3 regions of the Thalassobacillus sp. B23F22_16 genome follow, and region 1 is predicted to be linked to each of the others. Evidence: predicted binding sites of a transcription regulator. Region 1 holds the regulator's gene; each other region holds the start of a gene.
What was found. Region 1 encodes Rex, which represses fermentation and respiration genes when NADH is low (regulators of the CRP and FNR family bind a similar motif). Its sites were predicted from a motif close to TTGTGAAATATTTCACAA; they were not measured.
Positions count from the first base shown of each region.

Region 2: the regulator Rex is predicted to act here: its motif matches at 2,906-2,923, upstream of ACGTNI_RS02540 (TIGR04053 family radical SAM/SPASM domain-containing protein).
Region 3: the regulator Rex is predicted to act here: its motif matches at 3,415-3,432, upstream of qoxA (cytochrome aa3 quinol oxidase subunit II).

Region 1 covers NZ_JBIEKD010000035.1:10,019-14,928, reverse strand. The annotation lists gene ACGTNI_RS18505 (ABC-F family ATP-binding cassette domain-containing protein) at 1-1,339, opposite strand, end outside; gene moaC (cyclic pyranopterin monophosphate synthase MoaC) at 1,504-1,998, shown strand; gene ACGTNI_RS18495 (redox-sensing transcriptional repressor Rex) at 2,004-2,663, shown strand; gene ACGTNI_RS18490 (MDR family MFS transporter) at 2,851-4,269, shown strand; gene ACGTNI_RS18485 (GNAT family N-acetyltransferase) at 4,309-4,845, opposite strand; gene ACGTNI_RS18480 (YdiK family protein) at 4,903-4,910, opposite strand, start outside.
Region 2 covers NZ_JBIEKD010000001.1:512,363-517,272, reverse strand. The annotation lists gene ACGTNI_RS02550 (nitric-oxide reductase large subunit) at 1-1,913, shown strand, start outside; gene ACGTNI_RS02545 (DUF2249 domain-containing protein) at 1,933-2,172, shown strand; gene ACGTNI_RS02540 (TIGR04053 family radical SAM/SPASM domain-containing protein) at 3,007-4,131, shown strand; gene ACGTNI_RS02535 (YwiC-like family protein) at 4,196-4,910, shown strand, end outside; gene ACGTNI_RS02530 (Crp/Fnr family transcriptional regulator) at 4,909-4,910, opposite strand, start outside.
Region 3 covers NZ_JBIEKD010000022.1:49,255-54,164, forward strand. The annotation lists gene qoxC (cytochrome aa3 quinol oxidase subunit III) at 1-378, opposite strand, end outside; gene qoxB (cytochrome aa3 quinol oxidase subunit I) at 380-2,314, opposite strand; gene qoxA (cytochrome aa3 quinol oxidase subunit II) at 2,341-3,279, opposite strand; gene ACGTNI_RS15730 (FUSC family protein) at 3,614-4,693, opposite strand.

The sequences.
Region 1 (4,910 bases):
CAGGCTTCAGCACATCTTCGCCGCTAAACAGGAAGTTTCCGAGAATGGTACGGATGTCTTTTTCGTTTTTCATCGGATAATCATCCCATAACTCATTGAGCACAGTTTTTGTAGAATGGAGCTTTGTCTGTTCCTGGTCATAATAACCGACCTGGACATTGGTTCCGATTTGAATCGTTCCCTGGCTGGCTTTCAAGTCGCCGATGATGGTCTTGAGCAGGGTGGTTTTGCCGACTCCGTTCGGACCGACAAGCGCGATACTGTCACCGCGGTTAACATCCAGGTGGACGTTTTCGAACACGTTCGTTTCACTATCCGGATAACGGAAAGCAAGATCACGAAGGCGGAGGACGTCATTACCGCTTTGTCTGGAAACTTGGAAAGAGAACTTCGCCGATTGATTGTCATCTTTCGGTTTATCGACACGATCCATTTTTTCGAGCTGCTTTCTTCTGCTTTGTGCCCGCTTGCTGGTTGTAGCCCGGACGATGTTTTTCTGGATGAATTCCTCCATCCGTTTAATTTCTGCCTGCTGCTTTTCGTACTGCTTCATTTCCAGCTCGAAATCGGCTTCTTTCTTTTTCAAATAATCACTATAGTTTCCGTGATATTTCTTGGAAGATTGAAAGGCGATTTCATACACGGTCTTCACGATTTTATCGAGGAAGTACCGATCGTGGGATACGATGACGACTGCACCCTGATAGCCCTGAAGGTAATTTTCCAGCCAACTGAGCGTATCAATGTCCAGATGGTTGGTCGGCTCGTCCAGAATCAGGACATCCGGTTTGGAAAGCAACAGTTTCCCAAGCGAGAGCCGCGTTTTTTGACCGCCACTCAACGTATTGATCGGGGTAGCCAGATCGAAATCATGGAAGTTAAGACCGTTCAGTACGGCTTTTATATCGGCTTCATAATGATAGCCGCCTTCCATTTTGAATGTTTCCTGCTTACTGTCGTATTCCTTCAATAGTTGCTGGTATTCTTTTTCGTTTGCCATCAGGTCGGGGTCCGCCATCCGGCTTTCCATGGAACGAAGCTCGCTTTCTAGTTTCTTCAGATGGCTGAAGACTTTCTCCATCTCATCCCAAATCGTACGGTCGGATTCAAGTCCGGTATTCTGGGCCAGGTAGCCAATGGAAACGTCCTTTGGCTGAAACTTTTCCCCGCCATCATGAGCCATCTCTCCCGCCATGATTTTTAGCAGGGTGGACTTACCTGCGCCGTTACGACCGACAATGGCAATCCGGTCATTCGTTTGTACTTCTATTTTAATATTCGATAGAATGAGTTCAGCACCGAATCGTTTTTCAATCTGGTTCATCTGCATCAGAATCATGTTTGTTCACCTCAATGAGTCAAGTGTATCTTACATCAAAGCTGGCAGGCAAGAAGCATGATGGCAGATTGTGAAAAACTTAACGACTATCTTTTGCATTTTTGGTAAAATACAAGTAATGTAAATACACATAATAGAATTTCTGCTTCAAGGGAGGCTTTACTTTGACAGAGTTCACTCATTTCAATGAGCAGGGAAGGGCACGAATGGTCGATATCTCGGAAAAGGATGTCACCACGCGAACAGCGACTGCTGTATCCAGTGTCCAGGTAAACCATGAAATATATAAGAAGATCACCAATAAAGAAATCTCCAAAGGTGACGTGCTGTCGGTTGCTCAGGTTGCCGGAATCATGGCAGCTAAAAAGACACCCGACTGGATACCGATGTGCCACCCATTACAGCTGAAGGGTGTCGACGTCAATTTCGAATGGAAGCAAGAAGGGGAAGATACCTACCATTTGATGATTGATGCTTCAGTCAAAACGAAGGGAAGCACCGGTGTAGAAATGGAAGCGCTCACGGCAGCTTCAGCGACTGCGCTTACCGTTTATGATATGTGCAAAGCCGTTGATAAAGGAATGGTCATAGGACCTACCTATTTGATGGAGAAAACAGGCGGGAAAAGCGGGGACTTCTATAGAGAAAGCAAGGAGTGAAAGATATGGATATCGAGCAACATAAAATACCACAAGCGACAGCGAAGCGGCTGCCATTATATTTTCGATTCATCAATAATCTGCACAGCCAGGGGAAACAGCGTGTATCCTCCAAAGAGCTCAGTGATGCGGTCAAAGTTGATTCTGCTACCATCCGCCGCGACTTTTCTTATTTTGGAGCCCTTGGTAAAAAAGGTTATGGCTATAACGTTGAATACTTGCTTTCCTTTTTCCGAAAAACGCTTGATCAGGATGAAATCACAAAAGTTGCCTTGATTGGTGTCGGTAATCTAGGTACCGCGTTTTTACATTATAATTTCATGAAGAACAATAATACTAAAATTGAGTACGCATTCGACTCTAATGCGGATAAAGTAGGAACAGAAATCGGCGGAGTGCCTGTGAAGCATATCGATGAACTCGAAGATATGGTAAAAGGCGATATCACTGCAGCGATACTTACCGTTCCGTCTGCAGCAGCCCAGGGTATTACGGACCGGCTTGTCCACTCTGGTGTTTCCGGGATTTTGAATTTCACACCAGCAAGAATCACGGTGCCGGAACATATCCGGGTCCACCATATCGATTTGTCGATCGAACTTCAAGCGCTGGTGTATTTCCTGAAACACTATCCGCTTGAAGCGGGCGAGGAACAAGAAGAATAAAAGGATGACCACCACGGTCGTCCTTTTTTGGTTACACAGGAGTTTTACCGTTTTCCTTTGGTTTCAAGTTTAGATATTACACGGAAGGTGTATATCATGGAAGGCAAGATGAGAGAAGTGGCTGGGTTACTATGGTATAGTAGATGATAGTTCGTGTTTCGAAATAAATTAACTGGAGGGGAGCTGTATGGGCAAGTTGCCATCAAAATGGCTGGTTGTCGTTTCCGTTTTATTTGGAACTTTCACGGTCATATTGAATAACAGCATGCTGAATCCGACGCTTCCCCGATTCATGGAAATTTTTGATGCTAATGCGGTAGATGTCGGCTGGATGCTGACAATTTTTATGGTTTCCATGGGGATGACAATGCCTCTTACGGGGTATTTTGGAGACCGGTTCGGCAAGAAGAAAGTATATTTGATTGGCCTCAGTGTCTTCATTATCGGGTCGATTGCCGGTTCGCTCGCTCCGTCGTTAGGCATGATTATCGTCGCCCAGGCAATTCAGGGGATGGCAGGCGGTCTAATGATGCCGATAGCGATGGCACTGATTTTCAATGCTTTTCCTAGGGATGAACGGGGGCTGGCTGTCGGTATCTACGGAATCTCTGTCATGGTCGCTCCAGCCATCGGTCCGACGATCGGCGGGGTTATCATCGAGTTCTTCGCCTGGCAGTGGCTGTTTTTATTCAACATACCGTTCGGCTTGCTTGGCATATTGTTATCGAGCAAGTATTTGAAACCGACCGAGACAAAGCCGGATCTGAAATTCGATGCAGGCGGCTTTGTGATCGTCACTACGGGGATTGGTGCCATCCTTTATGCACTTGGAAGAGGGAGGACGCTGGAATTACTGCTGTCTCCTGTGAGTATGGTACTAATCATCGGAGGTATCCTGGCGTTAGTGGCTTTCGTTTTTTATGAAAACCGCCAGGAACAGCCGTTATTGAACCTATCTGTATTCAAGGTGCCAACGTATTCGGTATCGATTCTTGTTACATCAGCGGCCTCGATCGGTCTTTTCTCCGGTATTTTCTTATTGCCATTATTGATTCAGAATGTCTATGGGTTAGGGGAGATCAAAACAGGCCTTCTGTTTCTGCCGGCTGCAGCGGCCAGTGGATTATTCATGTCGATTGGTGGAAGGCTGCTTGATAAAAAAGGGCCGAAGTTCGTCGTTCCTCCCGGCCTTGCCATCATGGCAGTAGCAACCCTGGGGTTAAGTTTTCTGAGCCTTGATACGCCATATTGGTGGATATTAGTATTGAATACGATCCGAGGTCTTGGAATGGGGATGGGGAACATGCCCGCCACGACATCCGGTATGAACGCAATCCCGGAACATCTCGTAGCACAGGGTTCTGCGATGAACAATATCTTACGGCAGATATCATCTTCGTTAGGGATCGTTTTCTTCTCCATTTATTATGAAGTAAGACGTGCAGCGATTGCGACCTCGCCCGATTTGGATATGCAGGCAGCAACCTTGCAGACACTTAATGAGGCTTTTCTCGTATCCGCAGTCATATTGATCATTGCGATTCCATTTTCTTTCATCTTAAAGGGTGTGGAAAGTGATAAAAAGGAAAGCCAGGAAAACAATTAACGCCTCGACTCAGCTTAAAGAGCTGAGCAGAGGCGTTTTTTACTTTATCCATTCATAGTCTAGCAGTCCATACAGGTGCATATCGAATGCTTGTCCGTCGCGAAGGAGGAATTCCCGGTGGGTGCCTTCTTTTTTGAAGCCGAGTTTTTCGTACATGGAGATGGCAGGCTGGTTATAGGAAAATACCGTCAACTGAAGACGGTGGAGGTTGCATTCATAAAAGGCGAAATCGATCAGTAATTGCATCGCCTCCATGCCGTAACCTTTTCCCTGATATTCTTCATCGCCGATGGCAATGCTGACCCAGCCGTTTCGATGAATCCATAAGATGCTTTCTAATTCCACATATCCGACAAATTCATTGCTTTCATTCCGAATCGAAAAGGTGTATTGGTTGTTAGACTCATTGGACTCTTGGAGCCATGACTCCAACTGGTCCATTGTTCTCGGGGCTGCTGGCAATGCGTCAAACAGGCGGGAGAAATTAGAGTTGTGATACCAGTCTGCTATCGCCTCGAGGTCTTCCTTGGTCACCTGTGTCAGTCTCACCTGTTTTCCTTGTAATAAAGTCTTCATCGTTATGTATCCCCCTTTAAACAAAAAGAAGCCTGTTAAAAAACAGGCCTCGTGTTGTTATTTCT
Region 2 (4,910 bases), on a different contig from region 1:
CAAATGAACTTCCGCTTACTGATGCGCAGGTATTCGGTCTGGAAAGAGTCGAAGCTTATTATCAGGATGTTTTCAAAAATGGAGACGGCTGGGGATTGAAGGCAGGTTTGATCCAGGAAGAGCACGTGCCTGGTGCAGGGGAGCGGCTTTACGTGGCGGACAGTGACCAGATAACCCAGATCTCCCACTTCTTCTTCTGGACTGCATGGCTTTCCAGTACCGAGCGGCCGGATGATGATATCACCTATACAAATAACTGGCCATACTTTGAAGATGCCGGCAACACGATGGCTTTCTCAGCAGTGTGGTGGAGTGGAGCCAGTGTAACCGTACTTATCCTATTTGTAGGTTTGATTTTGTTTGTGTTTTATCGTTATCACCTGGGTATGCAGGAAGCCTATACGGAAGACAACTATCCTACGTTCAACCTGGCGAAACAAAGTTTAACGAGTTCACAGGTAAAATCAGCGAAATACTTCCTGATCGTTGCCCTGTTGTTCCTCGTGCAGGTCATGTTCGGTGCCCTGATGGCGCACTATTACGTCGAACCGGATTCATTCTTCGGTATGGACTGGATATTTGAACTTCTGCCATTCAGTATCGCAAAAGGCTATCACTTGCAGCTGGCCATCTTCTGGATTGCGACAGCGTGGCTCGGTATGGGCATCTTCGTTGCACCGATTGTTGGTGGACATGAACCGAAGCGGCAAGGACTACTTGTTGATATCCTATTCTGGGCGCTTGTCGTCTTAGTAGGCGGTTCCATGATCGGTCAATGGCTTGGTGTCAACGGCTACCTTGGTAACTTGTGGTTCCTGCTTGGACATCAGGGCTGGGAGTACTTAGAGCTCGGTCGGATCTGGCAAGTAATTCTCGTTGTCGGGATGTTGATTTGGCTGTACATCGTTTATCGGGGCATTAGGAACGGTTTGAAGAAGGAGCGCGATAAAGGAGGCCTTGTTCACCTATTGTTCTACGCTTCTATTGCGGTGCCAGCGTTCTATATCTTTGCTTTCTTCATCAACCCAGGTGCCAACTTCACGATGTCTGACTACTGGCGCTGGTGGATCATCCATCTTTGGGTAGAAGGTATTTTTGAAGTATTCGCCGTAGTGGTTATTGGATTTCTGTTAGTCCGAATGAAATTGGTTACAAAAAGTTCAACAGTCAAAGCATTGTACTTCCAGCTGATCATCCTGCTTGGAAGCGGGGTTATCGGTATCGGTCACCATTATTATTATAATGGATCCGCCGAAGCCTGGATCGCTCTTGGATCTGTATTTAGTGCTTTGGAAGTTATTCCGTTAACTTTACTAGTCCTGGAAGCTTATGAACAATATAAAATGATGCGTGCCGGAGGAGTTGATTTCCCGTACAAGTCTACATTCTGGTTCCTGATTTCAACCGCAATATGGAATCTGGTTGGAGCAGGGGTCCTAGGGTTCCTGATCAACCTGCCAGCAGTAAGCTATTTCGAACACGGTCAGTTCCTGACACCAGCACATGGTCACGGTGCAATGATGGGGGTATACGGAATGTTCGCCATTGCCGTATTGCTCTACTCCTTAAGAAACATCGTCCGGCCGGATAAATGGAATGATACTTGGCTGAAAATTTCCTGCTGGGCATTAAATATCGGTCTTGCCGGAATGATTCTTATTTCCCTATTACCGATAGGATTCCTGCAGCTGAAAGAAGCTTTCGATAACGGATACTGGGCTTCACGTGATGCAGCGTTCCTGCAGCAGGATATCATCCAGGATCTGCTGACCATCCGCTCCGTACCTGATGTTATTTTTATCGCCGGTGTTGTGATTCTCGCAGTGTTCGCAGTAAGAGCTATGTTCCATCTGCGTCCTGCTACTCATAAAGAAGAAGAGCCACTGCCAATTGATGATTTGGAAGAAAATTAATTATTAGGAGGAGATTATTATGAAAAACCAGGAATTTGCCGCTAAGATTTATGCGCCTGAAATTGAGCCGAGAGTACGTCATCCAAGGATTCTTGATACTTTCGATGAGTTAGAAAGCGGTGAAGTAATGGAGCTCACCAATGACCATGATCCACGGCCGCTGCACTATCAGTTCATGGTAGAGCGGGAGAGTCAGTTTGAGTGGGAGTATTTAGAGAAAGGTCCGGAACAATGGCGGGTAGCCATAGCTAAAAAGTAATCAATAGAGAAACTCTGGCTGTTTCGAAAGTCTGCCATAGGCTTTTGGAACAGCCTGTTTTTTTATAAAGGTTTTGGTAAATTTCCGTGAGGTTTTACAGTAAAGCTCTCTTTTACTGAAGACTCAGTTTCGAGACGTTAGGTAGAGGTTATGGTGGCTGGGAAAACGGATCGCTTTCCGTGGGCATGTGGTGAGCTTCCTCAGGCTTCGCCTTGCGGGATCTCACCGCTCATGTTCATCCCACAGGACTTTGAATTAGCTTCTTGAATAGACACCGCACGAAGGAAATGCGTAGCATTTTCGAGCAGTCTCACCGTTTTCCCCGCCACCTTACGTTTGTTAGAGTCTCGAAACTTCCATCCATAATAGCGAGCTTATGGAACAGAAAGTACGATCAGATTAGCATTGTAATGGGATTCTCTCACAAAATAGAGTTGTACTTTTGTACTTTCCAAGTGCGATTTCGAGAATTTTATATGGCGAGGGGCGTAGGGGAAGGGTGAGACTCCTGCGGGAAAGGATAGACTGGCAAGACCCCGCAGAGCTTTAAGCTCGAGGAGGCTTGCCGTCTTCCCCGCGGAAAGCGAATCCTTCCCCAACGCCCCTTTTCCTCAAACAATATCTCGAAATCAAGTCTTCGACTTTTCGGTCCTATTGTTGAATAAGGAAGCTATCTTGGATAACTGCTCAATTTATGAAAACTTTATGACGAAACGAGAAAAGAGTCCATTTCTTGTGATGTATATCACAACTTACCGTCACATTATTCGCTACAATTGAACCATGATAATAGTGTTAACCAAAGTTCGAAGGTAGCACGAAGGAGGGGACGTCATGTTCAACCGTGACTATAATGAAAATCCTTTTATTGTGATATGGGAATTGACGAGAGCATGTGAGCTGAAATGTTTGCATTGCCGTGCGGAAGCTCAATACAGAAGGGATCCTCGTGAACTGTCATTCGAGGACGGGAAGAAATTAATCGATGATATATATGAAATGGAAAATCCGATGCTCGTATTTACAGGAGGAGACCCGCTAATGCGACCGGATGTGTTCGACATCGCAGCGTATGCCGTGAAAAAAGGGGTACGCGTATCGATGACCCCATCTGCTACACCAAATGTTACCAAAGAGGCGATGGAAAAAGCGAAGGAAGTTGGCCTGTCCAGATGGGCGTTCAGCCTGGATGGTCCGAATGCAGCTATTCACGACCACTTCCGGGGAACATCGGGATCCTTTGATCTGACGATGAATGCGATTAAATACTTACATGAATTAAATATGCCGATCCAGATCAATACTGTCATATCCAGGTACAACTACGATCATCTTGATGAAATGGCTGCCTTAATCGAAGAATTGGACTGTGTGTTGTGGAGTGTATTTTTCCTTGTTCCAACTGGACGCGGCCAGGAGAAGGATATGATTACCCCCGTCGAACACGAAAAAACGTTCAAATGGCTGTATGAATTATCGAAGCGGGTTCCTTTTGATATCAAAACTACTGCAGCACAGCACTACCGCAGGGTAGTGATTCAGAACAAGATGAGGGAAAAACAGGCGACCGGTGCAGGGATCAACTACCAGGATGCTTTGATGAACGGGACAACGGGGCAAATCGATGGACTGGGAAGAGCGCCAAAGGGAGTTAATGACGGTAACGGCTTTGTGTTTATCTCCCATATCGGAGATGTCTACCCGAGCGGCCTGCTGCCGATTAAAGCCGGAAATGTTAAAGAAACACCATTGGCTGAAATCTACCGTGAGTCGGAAGTTTTTCAAAACCTCCGGAACCCGGATGCCTATAAAGGAAAGTGCGGGGTATGTGAGTTCCGCCATGTATGTGGAGGTTCCAGATCGCGGGCCTATGCTATGACCGGGGATTATATGGAAAGTGAACCATATTGCGTTTATATTCCGAAAGCTTTACGAGGTAAAAAGAAAAACGTTGTGTAAAAAGGGTCGCCCGGTACTGCCGGTCGATTATCAACACTAATAGAACGAGAACGAGGTGACACTTATGAAGTTGTTTCTCCCTAAGCAGCACGGGGCATGGGCAATGCTGACCGTTCCATTCCTGTTAGGGATGGCAGCGGGAGGATTTCATTGGTTACAACTGCTGCTATTTGTCGGCTGGATTGCCTTGTATTTAGCAACTTACCCACTGATTCTTGCTGTGAAAAAGAAGAAAGTAAGATTTCATCTAACATGGTTCCTTCGCTATTTCACTGTTGCCCTAATCTTTGCCCTGCCTGTATTAATTACAGAGCCTGCCCTATTCTTAATTGCTTTGATGATGATGCCATTTTTTATCATCAATCTCTGGTTCGGGAAAAGAAACAAGGACCGTTCGCTTTGGAACGACTTTGCTGCCATCACCGCTTTCGGCATTGGCGGACTGGGTTCCTATTACCTGGGGGCAGGATACATTGATGAAGCGGCATGGAACGTTTTCCTGTTGGCGGTATTGTTTTTCTATGGCAGTGCTTTTTTTGTAAAAACAATGATCAGGGAAAAGAAAAATCCAGCTTTCCGCTGGATTTCCTGGGCATATCATTTAATTGTGGTAGGGTTGTTCCTCGCAACAGGAGCATGGCTGGTAACATTAGCCTTCATTCCAAGTCTTGTCCGTGCCGTCTATTTACACGGAAAGCAGCTGAAACCGATGGAAATCGGGATACTTGAAATCGGAAACTCCTTGTTTTTCCTGATTATCGTATCCGCTGGTTTCATTT
Region 3 (4,910 bases), on a different contig from region 1:
CAGCGTGGCACCTTCATGGGAGTAATGAACAAACTCATATATTTCAAACCCTAGAAAACCAAGTCCAAGTATCAGGGTAATAATCAGCCATGTCATCAGACCTTTCACAGATCCTCTGCGCATATGATGAATAGCTATCCCGCAAGTGAAACTACTTGTAAGCAAAAGGAAAGTCATAACAAGTACGATCCCTGGTTCAAACAACTCACCTGGTACTGGTGCATCTGCTGTCCGCCCGTATAGCACCGCATAAGTAGCGAATAATGTGGAGAATAACACTACTTCTGCAGCCAGGAATATCCAAAAGCCGAGAATGCTCATTCGTCCTTCCTGTGTGCGATATTCTAATGGACCGGATTTCAATTCATGTGCGCTCATGTTATAACCCCCTTGCTTCGCGTTCAATGCGCTTAATTTCATCTACTTCAACATGATAACCCTCGTCATAATCAAATGAGCGTATTCCCATCATGATCAGGACACCGACAAGCCCGATCACTGCCAGGGTAATCCATTCAAATATCAGAGCGAAACTGGCAAAAGCAGCGATGGCCATCATGATAATCGGCTGCCCTGTATTGCTTGGCATATGAATCGGCTCGAGTTTTTCTTCCTCGAAAGTTGTTTCGCCTTTTTCCTTCATGTCTAAGAAAGCATCGTACTTATCTGCATGAGGTACAGTAGCGAAATTATAGAACGGTACAGGTGTCGGTGTCGCCCATTCAAGGGTTCTTCCATCCCAGGAATCCCCAGTTTTTTCGCGTTCGCTGTTCCTGTAGCTGTAGTAGATATTGAATACGAATATAGCGAATCCAACTCCCATTCCAAATGCACCGACTGTTGAGATGACATTTAACGGCATCCACTCTGGAATGATATAGAAGACACGGCGCGGCATTCCGTCTAAACCAACGAAATATTGCGGGAAGAAGGTAACATGGAATCCGATGACGAAGAACCAGAATGCCAGTTTCCCGATCCGTTCATTTAGCTTGTGCCCAAACATTTTCGGATACCAGTATTCCAGCCCCGCAAAACAAGCAAAAACTGTTCCGGCAATCAATACATAATGGAAGTGGGCAATTAGGAAATACGAGTTGTGAAATTGATAGTCAGCTGCTGCCATACCGAGCATGACCCCGGTGACACCACCGAGAACAAAACTCGGAATGAATGCGAGCGACCACATCATTGGTGTGGTGAACTCTATTTTTGATTTATACAGCGTTGCCAGCCAGTTAAAGATCTTCACTCCAGTAGGTACAGCAATCAACATCGTTGATACTGAGAATACAGAGTTAACGAAAGCTCCGGAACCCATAGTAAAGAAATGGTGTACCCAGACAAGGAAACTTAATCCGGCAATCAAAATCATCGACCAGACCATGGCATGATACCCGAACAATCGCTTACGTGCAAAGGTCGCGATTACTTCAGAAAAGATACCAAATGCCGGTAATATGACGATGTAAACTTCCGGGTGGCCCCACATCCAGAATAAGTTGGCCCACATCATCGGCATCCCTTCACCGGTTACTGTAAAGAACTGGGAACCGAAAATACGGTCGATTGTTAGCAGTGCTAAAGCAACTGTCAAAATCGGAAAGGCAAAAATAATAATGAAACAAGTGACTAGTGTAGACCAGGTGAAAATTGGCATTTTGAACAATTTCATTCCTGGTGCACGCATTTTAAGAATCGTCACCATCAAATTAATCCCTGTCGCCAGCGTACCAATACCCGAAAGCTGTAGGCCCATCAAGTAAAAGTTTTGTCCTGGTCCAGGACTCATAGCTGCCCCTGATAATGGTGTGTAACTTGTCCAGCCGGCGTCAGGAGAACCACCAATAACAAATGATATATTGAACAACATGGCTCCAAAAAAGAACGACCAGAAGCTCAAGGCGTTGACAAAAGGAAACGCGAAATCACGAGCCCCGATTTGCAGCGGAACAATGATATTCATTAATCCAATCAAGAAAGGCATAGCCATAAAGATAATCATGATCGTTCCGTGAGTCGTAAAGATTTCATCATAGTGCTGGGCGTTCAGGAAGTTCATATTTGGAAACGCCAGCTGTATTCGCATCATAAGGGCATCCATGCCCCCACGGAATAACATCGCTAACGCACTTAAAATATACATAATACCGATTTTTTTATGATCAACGGTTGTCAGCCACTCACGCCATAGCCATCCCCACCTTTTAAAATAGGTGAGTAGAAAAATGACGGCACTGGTAACCAATACAATGGAAACCATTCCACCGTATACGAGTGGTTCACCGGTTACGAAAAATTCATCTAACTTCATAGATGTTCACCTGCTTTCTCTGATAACTATTCATGCTTGTCATCACCTTTAATTTCGTTTTCCAGATGTAATAGTTCCTGGTAGGCATCTCGATGACGTTTAATCGCATAGTCGCGCCCATCATTCGTACCATGGTCTACCCACTCCAGATGCGTATTGGAAAATACCATCTGCTCGTCCATGACACTAGGCGCAAGCAGTTTGTCATATTCTTCCTGGGTCAGTTCAGGTGCCTCGTCCTGGGTTTCTTGTACCCAATCATTAAACTCTTCTTCCTCTTGGGCGTGAACCTTAAATGTCTGTTCCGTAAAGCCTTCTCCATTGAAGTTTCCATTACGGCCGTCGTAGGTGCCAGGCTCATCTGCCTGCAGGTACAGGGTGTTTTCCATCCCGGCCATATTATATTTCTGGCCGCCCAGTTGCGGAATCCATAACGCTGCCATGGAATCTGCTGATGATAGTCGGAACTCAATCGCCCGATCCGTTGGGATATGAAGATAATTCACTGTCTCAATATCCTGTTCCGGATAACTGAAGAACCATTTCCAGTCTGCTGATGTAGCATAAATGACCAGTGGCTCTTTATCCGATGATGATTCCGGGGGTTTTTCTAAATCGAATAAGGTTGTAACTGTTGGTACAGATAAGATAATAACGATAATGAGAGGTATAACTGTCCAGACTATTTCAATTGCCGTATTACCATGCAGGTCAGGGTCATAATCTTTATCGTTTCGGCCAGGCCGATTACGGTACTTGATAACCATAAATGCGAACAGAGCAAAGACGACAACTACAATCCCGAGCATAAACCAAAGGGAAAATACGATCAGATCTTTTTGGCTTTGTCCGACAGGTCCTTTTGGGTCAAGGACTGTCAATTCACTGCAGCCGCTCAACAAAAAGACTAAACTCAGCGGAAGCAATGCCAGCCATTTTTGCAAATGGGGTCTTTTATGTCTCATGAAGCCAAACACTCCTATCAATCTATTATTTCTACTGTGTAAATAGTGAAAACTAATAATACGTGAAGTGAATTATAGCACCCTAATAACCTTTTTCGTGAGGATTAACTAATTTGTAATTGAATGTTCAATTTTTTGTGGAATTTTCGACACAAAATGTTCAAACCTTAAGGGAATATTAGAAATAGTGGGAGAAAAAGGAAGGATTTAAGGAAAAAGAGAGGACGGGACTGAATTGTCACTAATTACAAAAGACGAGCACATTCTTTTTAACCGGTACACGTTCATAAAGAAAAAAGCTGCCGAGATGTTCTCGCCAGCCTGTTCACATTTATTATCGGGCTCGTTTTTGTTCAAACATACTTCGGTGACTTTCATAATGAAATCGTTGATAGCTTTTAATAATGCGCTTCAAGTGTTCCAGGTGGTAATGGTACTCCATTAGCTGAGCAGCCAATGGGAGGAAAATCAGTTTATCATGGTCATGATCATCTTCATAGATATGGATCAGCTGTTCCACCAGCTTAGGAATATCAGGAGTTTCTGACTCTCTTAGAGATTCCTTATGGGTTTTACGGATACGCCCCATCAGGCTAAGCATCAGTTTTTCATGGGCGTGAATAACCTTATCCAGTTCGGAGACCAGCACTTCCTGAAAGTCTTTAGGGATATGGTCGATATCACCTTCAAGACGATGGAATGCTTTCAATACATCGTATGATTTCTTCGTTGTTGCAATCAGCTGCCGGAATAGTACCATTTTGCGTGCTTTTGTAAATCTGTTTTTTCTTAAGTAGGTACGTTCTTCTTTATACAGCAGATAAGTTTGGTCGATATAGCGCAATTCGTCCTGCAGTCTATTCATTTCTGTCTTTAAGGCTGGCTCGTCTGATAAATGATGGGTAGTAACCCGCAGCCATTGCAGAATATCGCTCGTGTTGCGATCGATTTGCCGGAACAGATTGGTTTCATATTTAGGAGGTACAAATGCCAGGTTTACAACAAATGCAGACAATATACCAATCATCAAGGAAACGATGCGTGCACCCGCATATGGCAGGAAGGCCATATCGGTCGGCTCCATTAACACCACCACTGCCACTAACGCAAAGATAATCGTATTCTCATTCATTTTCAATTTCATATTAAGAGCGATGACCACGATGATGGAAAAACCAACGATAAATGGGCTGTCCCCTAAGGTATAGACAGTAATTATAGCGACAGCGGCCGCAATGATATTCGCTTGTATTTGTTCAATAACAGTTTGAAACGAACGATAAATAGAGGGCTGGATTGAAAAAAGGGCAGCAATTGCTGCGATCACCTCATTAGTCAGCTCAAATAAAGAAGCGACATAAATCGCTACTGCCACAGCAAGCCCAGTCTTCATCATTCTGGCACCCAGCTTCATCGGCATCACCTTTCTAAACTACTGCTTCTTTATTACCACCTTAAGGTATTTAATGAAGAAAGTGAAACAAAAAGGTGAGCGTATGAGAGGCAAGGTAATTATAAAAAAGAAAGACTTTTGCATGGAATGCAAAAGTCAGGAGTGTTTCAGCACGGAGTTGAAACAATATGAAAAGGGAAGGAAATGAACAATTCTCGCGCAAATCGTGAGAATTTTC